Halorhodospira halophila: one gene and its partner. The protein of the gene in region 1 interacts with the protein of each later gene in a pairwise test. Links are inferred from orthologs where the notes say so. Each region holds a gene or a part of one and is shown on either strand. Other genes may lie near its edges.

Region 1 (3,236 bases):
GCCTGGCCCGCGCCGCCGACGGCAGCCTGCGCGACGCCCTGAGCCTGCTCGACCAGGCGCTGGCCTTTGGCGAGGGGGCGGCCCGGGACGACGAGGTCGCGGCGATGCTCGGCGCCATCGAGCGCGACCACGTGCTGGCGGTGCTCACTGCCCTGGCCGATGACGATGGCGCGGCACTGATCGGTGCTGCCCGGCAGATGGCCGAGGCGGCGGCGGACTTCGACGAGGCCCTGGCCGAGCTGGTGGCCACGGTGCACAGCCTGGCCCTGGCGCAGCAGGTGCCCTCGGCCATCGGCGAGGACGAGCCCGAACGCGATCGGCTGCTGGCGCTGGCCGAGCGCATCGATGCCGAGGATCTGCAGCTCTACTACCAGATCGGCGTCAATGCCCGCCGCGATCTGCCCTACGCACCGGACCCGGCCACCGGCTTCGAGATGGCCCTGCTGCGCATGCACGCCTTCCGACCCGCCGAGACGGCGCCGCGGATCAGCGCACCAGCGGGCAGTGGTGGGGCGGCGGCCGGCGGTGGGGCCGGCCCGTCTGTGGCGAACGCGCCGCCCTCGGGAGCGGGGTTGGGTGCGGCCGCGCCCCGGGATGGGGCTCCGGCGTCGGCGCCGCCCCCGGCTGAAGGCGCGGAGGCGGGTCCGCAGCCGGCCAGCGACGACGAGGAGGGCGCGGCGCGCTGGACGCGGATCGTCGGCGAGCTCGACGGGCCGCTGCGCATGCTTGCCGGACAGTGCGAGTGGGTCGGCCGCGAGGGGGAGCGTGTTATCCTGCGGCTGGACGAAAGCCACGAATACCTGAACAATGCCGAGCGGCGCGAGCGGCTGCAGACGGCGCTGGGGCGGTTCTTCGGCGAGGCGATCACCCTGCGCATCGACATCGGCCCGACCCGGTGGACGCCGGCGATGGCCGAACGGCAGCAGACCCGCGAGCGCCAGGCCGACGCGGAGCGGGCCCTGGCCGCGGACCCCGGGCTGCAGGGGCTGTGCGAGGCCTTCGACGGCCAGCTCCACGGCGTGCGGCCGGCCGATGGCGAGAGCAATCATCCGTAAAGACGAGCATCGAGGTAGAAGGCGATGAAGGGCGGACTCGGCAATATCATGAAGCAGGCCCAGCAGCTGCAGGAGGACATGCAGAAGGCCCAGGAGGAGATCGCTGCCATGGAGGTCAGCGGCGAGGCTGGGGCCGGTATGGTCAAGGTGACCATGACCGGGCGCAACGAGGTGCGCAAGGTCGAGATCGACCCCTCGCTGTTCGAGGACGACCGCGAGATGGTCGAGGACCTGGTGGCGGCGGCGGTCAACGACGCCGTGCAGAAGGTCCAGCGCGAGAGCCAGGAGCGCATGTCCGGCATGGCCGAGGGCATGGGCCTGCCCCCGGGGATGAAGCTGCCGTTCTGATCGGCAGCCGATGAGCGTCTACTCGCCGCGGCTGCGCGAGCTGGTCGAGGGGCTGCGCCGTCTGCCCGGAGTGGGCACCAAGACGGCGCAGCGCATGGCGCTGCATCTGCTCCAGCGCGACCGTGACGGCGCCCGGCAGCTTGCCGCTGCGCTGCAGGGGGCGGTGGAGGGCGTTGGCCACTGCCCCGATTGCGGGCTGCTGACCGAGGAAGAGCGCTGCGGGCTCTGTGCCAGCCCGCAGCGCCGTCGTACGCTGCTTTGCGTGGTCGAGAGCAGCGCCGACGTCTTTGCCCTCGAGCAGGCCACGGATTTCCAGGGGCTCTACTTCGTCCTCGGCGGGGCGCTGTCGCCGCTCGACGGCATCGGCCCGGAAGAGCTCGGGCTGGATCGGCTGCAGCAGCGGCTGGATGCCGGCGAGGTCGAAGAGATCATCCTCGCCACCAATCCCACCATCGAGGGCGAGGCCACCGCCCACTACGTCCAGAGCCTGGCCGCCGAGCGCGGGGTGCGCACCACGCGCATCGCCCACGGGGTGCCCATGGGCGGCGCGCTGGAGCAGGTGGACCAGGGGACCCTCTCTCACGCTTTCATGGGGCGGCGGGATTACGAGGGCTGAGCATCGGCCGGAAAAGGAGGCACCGATGACCGACTGTATCTTCTGCAAGATCGTCGCCGGGGAACTCCCCGCGGAGATCGTCCACAGCGGCGAGCACGTGATCGCCTTTCGGGATCTCCATCCCCAGGCGCCGACCCACATCCTGATCATCCCGCGGCGCCACGTGCCGACGCTGCACGATCTGACCGCCGACGACGGCGAACTGCTCAACGAGATGTTCACCGCCGCCCGCACCCTGGCCGAGCAGGAGGGCCTCAGCGAGCGTGGCTACCGCACCGTCTTCAACTGCAAGGACGAGGGCGGGCAGGAGATCCACCACCTGCACCTGCACCTGCTCGGTGGCCGGCAGATGACCTGGCCGCCGGGCTGAGCGCCGCGGCCGCCGCCGCGGGTCGTGGGCTACAGCTCGCCGAGGCGCTGGCCGCCGAGGGCGCAGAGCCGCCGGAACGCCTGGAAGCTCGGCTCGTCGAGGGCGTTGTCGATGCGGTGGCGGTCGGCGTAGACCATCCCCTGCGGGCGGCCGTTGGCGAACACCGCGGCGAGGAAGGCCGAACGGCCGTCGGCGAGGGCGTGCAGGGGCTGCGGCACGCGGTGCCGGATCCGCTCGTAGCGCTGCGGCGTCAGCCACACCGCCGATGGCTTCGCCATCAGCTCCTGCAGGAGCGAGGGGCGGGCGAGGTCCACCCGAAAGCGGTGGAAGTTCGGGTCGCCGGCGGCGCCGAGGACGTACTGTCCGGCCAGGGTCTCGCCGTCCGGGAGCATCTGGGCGTAGAGCACGCGGCTCAGCCCCAGGCCGTCGTAGAGCCCGGTGAGGACCAGGTTGAGGATGCAGTCGCGGGGCGAGACGCGGCCCTGGCGGCGGCGCATCTGCGCCTCGGAGCGCGCGTAGTCGCGGTTCTCCAGTTCATGGCGCACCCGTTGGAAGACCTCGCGACGCGGCGCCAGGCAGACGCCGCCCTTGGCGGTGCCGTCGGAGAGGTAGGGGTTGTCGGAGGTCTCGCTGATCGGCGCGCGAGCCGGTTGTTCCGGCTCGTCCTCGTCCGTCTCGCCCAGCAGCGGGGCGAAGGTCACCGGTTTCCAGGGCAGCAGCTCGGCGGCCTCGGCGGCGCCGGCGGAGATCTCCGCCCGGGTGGCCTCGTCGTCGAGTTCGAGTAGCTCGGCGAGGGCGTCGAGCAGCGGCGGCATCTCCGGGTGGTGCCACCCCTGGCGGGCCAGGG
Region 2 (3,309 bases), on another replicon or contig:
GGTATTCCACCGGCGCCCGGGCGATAGCGAGGGTACGCTGTCGCGGTTGCGCGCGAGCCTGGTCAATCGCTCCAGCCTAGCGGCCATCGCGCGGGACATAGAACTGGGTGACCATCTTCGCCTGGGCGGCGGCGAACTCAAGAGCGGCGGCCACCGGCGTGACTCCATCCTGGCCGATGCCCTGGAGGCGGTGTTCGGCGCGGTCTACCTGGACGCGGGCTTCGAGACCGCGTCGCAAGTCATCATCGGCTTGTATCGTCCGCGACTGGAGAGCTTGCCGGAGCAGGCGGTGCTCAAGGACCCCAAGACTCGCCTGCAGGAGGTTCTGCAGTCGACGCGCCGTCCCCTGCCCGGCTACCAGGTGCTGGATGTCCGCGGACGAGCCCACCATCAGCGCTTTCAGGTCGAGTGCCGACTCAGCGACAGCGAGCAGAAAACGGTCGGTGAGGCCGGCAGCCGCAGGCAGGCCGAGCAGCGCGCCGCCGAGGCGATGCTCGTCGAGATCGGCGCCGAGTCGGCGGAAGGAGGAGGCTCCGGCCATGAGTAATGGATCAACCGAGGCGATTGCGACGCTCGAGCACAGCGGGCTGTGCGCACTGGTCGGTCGGCCCAATGTCGGTAAATCGACGCTGCTCAACGCCTTGCTCGGCGAGAAGGTGAGCATCGTCACGCGCAAGCCACAGACCACTCGGCACCGTATCCTGGGCGTTCTCAATCGCCCCGGATCCCAGACGGTGCTGGTCGATACGCCGGGCATGCACCAATCCGCCAAGCGTGCCCTGAATCGCCAGCTCAACCGGGCCGCCCACAGCGCGCTGGAAGATATCGATGTGGTCGTCTTCGTCGTCCGCGGAACAGAGTGGAAGGATGACGACCAGAGGGTCCTGGAACGCCTCACCGAGGTCGACGCCCCTGTCATTGCGGCGGTGAATCAGGTTGACCGGGTCCAGGACAAACGGCTGCTTTTACCACATCTGGAGTGGTTGGCCGCGCAACGGGAATTCGCGGCGCTGGTGCCGGTATCGGCTACCCGGAAAGAGAATCTCGATGCCCTCGAGCAGGAGATCATCCAGCAGCTTCCGGCGGGGCCACCCCTGTTCCCGGCCGACCAGATCACCGACCGGGACCTCGGCTTTCGCCTCGGTGAGTTAGTCCGCGAACAGCTCATGCTCAATCTCGGCGACGAACTTCCCTACACCACCACGGTGCAGATCGAGCAGCTCCATCGCGAGGAGGGTATGACCCGGCTATCGGCGGTCATCTGGGTCGAGACCGAGGGGCAGAAACCCATCGTGATCGGACGCGGGGGCGAACGACTCAAGAAAATCGGTCGCAGCGCCCGGTTGCAGATGGAGAATATGCTCGGCGAACGGGTCCACCTGGAGCTCTGGACCAAGGTCAAGGAGCAGTGGACGAACGATCGGCGGGCGCTCGACGAGCTCGGTTACACGGATTGAATGGATACCGCGCAGGGGCAGCCGGCCTGGGTGCTTCATCGGCGAGCCTTCCGCGAGAGCAGCACCCTGGTCGAACTGTTCAGCCGCGAGCACGGGCGTATCGGTGCAGTTGCCAACGGGGTGCGGCGACGGGGGTGGAGCGGGCAGCTTGAGCCTTTTATCCCGCTTCAGGTCGTCTGGAAAGGCCGCGGCGACCTCAAGACCCTGACCGAAGTCGAGCAAGCCGGACGCGGCTATGCGTTGCGTGGTGGGGCGCTGGCGTGTGGGTTTTACATGGCTGAGCTCCTGCTGGCGTTGACCCGGCGGGAGGACCCGCACCCGCTGACCTGGGAGCGTTACGCTATCGCCGTCGATTGTCTGGCTGGGGATGATGCGGAGCCCGCACTGCGGCGCTTCGAGCTCGCGCTCCTGGAGGAGAGCGGCTACGGCATGGAGCTGGAAACGGACGTCCTCGGCCGGCCGGTTGTGCCGCAGTCCGCCTACCGCTACACCCCGGAGCGGGGCGCTGAGCCTGCGGGCACGGGCGAGGGCGGCGTGGAGGTCCGGGGGGCTACACTGCTGGCACTGGCAGCCACGGAGGGGCAGGGTTTGTCGCAAGAACCGGTGCGCAGCGAGGCGCGGCGGCTGATGCGGGCGGTGCTCCATCGACATCTGGGTGGGCGCCGGTTGCGCAGTCGCGAGATGTTCCGATCGCTGCGCGGTTGATGGGACGGCTTTCTGGGAGACCTATGTCCACGGGGCAAATTCAACTCGGTGTCAATATCGATCATGTGGCTACGCTGCGTCAGGCGCGCGGCACACGCTACCCTGACATCCTTCACGCCGCGGCGGAGGCCGAGCGCGGAGGGGCGGATGCGATCACGGTCCACCTGCGCGAGGATCGCCGGCACATTCAGGACCGTGACGTGGAGGAGCTGCAGCGGCATACGCAGACCCGGGTCAACCTGGAAATGGCGGTTACCGACGAGATGATCGGGATCGCCTCGCGGCTGGGTCCGGCGGATTGCTGCCTGGTGCCGGAACGGCGCGCCGAGTTGACCACCGAGGGTGGCCTCGACGTTGCCGGGGATGTGCAGCGCCTGGAGCAGGCTTGCCGCAGCCTGGGCGAGGCCGGCATCCGGGTGTCGCTGTTCATCGACCCCGATCCGGCCCAGATCGATGCCGCGGCGACCGCCGGGGCCCCGGTGATCGAACTCCACACCGGTGCTTACGCCGATGCCCCGGATGCCGCTACGCAGGGCCGCGAACTCGAGCGCCTGCGGACGGCGGCGTTACGGGCCCGTGATGCCGGACTGCAGGTCAATGCCGGGCATGGTCTGCACTACCATAACGTGGAGCCGGTAGCGGCACTCCCGGCCATGGCCGAACTGAACATCGGCCATGCCATTGTCGCCCGCGCGGTCTTCGAGGGGCTGGCGCCGGCCGTGGCGGAGATGAAGCGGCTCATGCGGTCGGCGGCGGCATGATTGCCGGCATTGGTACGGACATTGTGGCCGTGGTGCGACTGGAGCGTGCACTGGAGCGCCACGGTGAGCGACTCGCCCGGCGTGTTCTGGCGCCGGGCGAACTGCAAGGCTTCCAAGAGTCCGGCGGTACCGCGGCGTTCCTGGCGCGCCGATTCGCTGCCAAGGAGGCTGCCTCCAAGGCCCTGGGCACCGGGCTGAGCGATGGGGTGACGCTGCGCGATCTTGAGGTGGTCCACGATGCCCGGGGCAAGCCCTCGCTGCGCTTCCACGGCGCCGCCGCCGAGCGGGCCGCAGCCCTGCGGGTGAATGAGGCAGCCCTGAGCCTCAGCGACGAGCGGGAGTACGCCGTTGCCTTCGTGGTCCTCGTAACCGGCTGATCGACAGGG

What was found.
Region 2: the proteins of recR (region 1) and recO interact in binary tests that used the Escherichia coli proteins (3 or more experiments, as listed by UniProt). The link is inferred for Halorhodospira halophila from one-to-one orthologs.

What each region holds. Positions count from the first base shown.
Region 1 is NZ_NHSN01000004.1:34,123-37,358, reverse strand. What follows is about bases 291-3,216. They hold recR (recombination mediator RecR), read left to right. Parts: upstream 291-1,413; coding sequence 1,414-2,019; downstream 2,020-3,216. Other genes in these bases: CCR79_RS01535 (HDOD domain-containing protein), read right to left, coding at 2,419-3,216; CCR79_RS01540 (histidine triad nucleotide-binding protein), read left to right, coding at 2,045-2,389; CCR79_RS01550 (YbaB/EbfC family nucleoid-associated protein), read left to right, coding at 1,080-1,403; dnaX (DNA polymerase III subunit gamma/tau), read left to right, coding at 291-1,055. In the rest of the region: more of dnaX, read left to right, coding at 1-290; more of CCR79_RS01535, read right to left, coding at 3,217-3,236. UniProt on the Escherichia coli protein: May play a role in DNA repair. It seems to be involved in an RecBC-independent recombinational process of DNA repair. It may act with RecF and RecO.
Region 2 is NZ_NHSN01000001.1:93,177-96,485, reverse strand. The notes cover bases 311-3,309. They hold recO (DNA repair protein RecO), read left to right. Parts: upstream 311-1,457; coding sequence 1,458-2,162; downstream 2,163-3,309. Other genes in these bases: acpS (holo-ACP synthase), read left to right, coding at 2,920-3,300; pdxJ (pyridoxine 5'-phosphate synthase), read left to right, coding at 2,186-2,923; era (GTPase Era), read left to right, coding at 540-1,457; rnc (ribonuclease III), read left to right, coding at 311-547. Outside these bases: more of rnc, read left to right, coding at 1-310. UniProt on the Escherichia coli protein: Involved in DNA repair and RecF pathway recombination.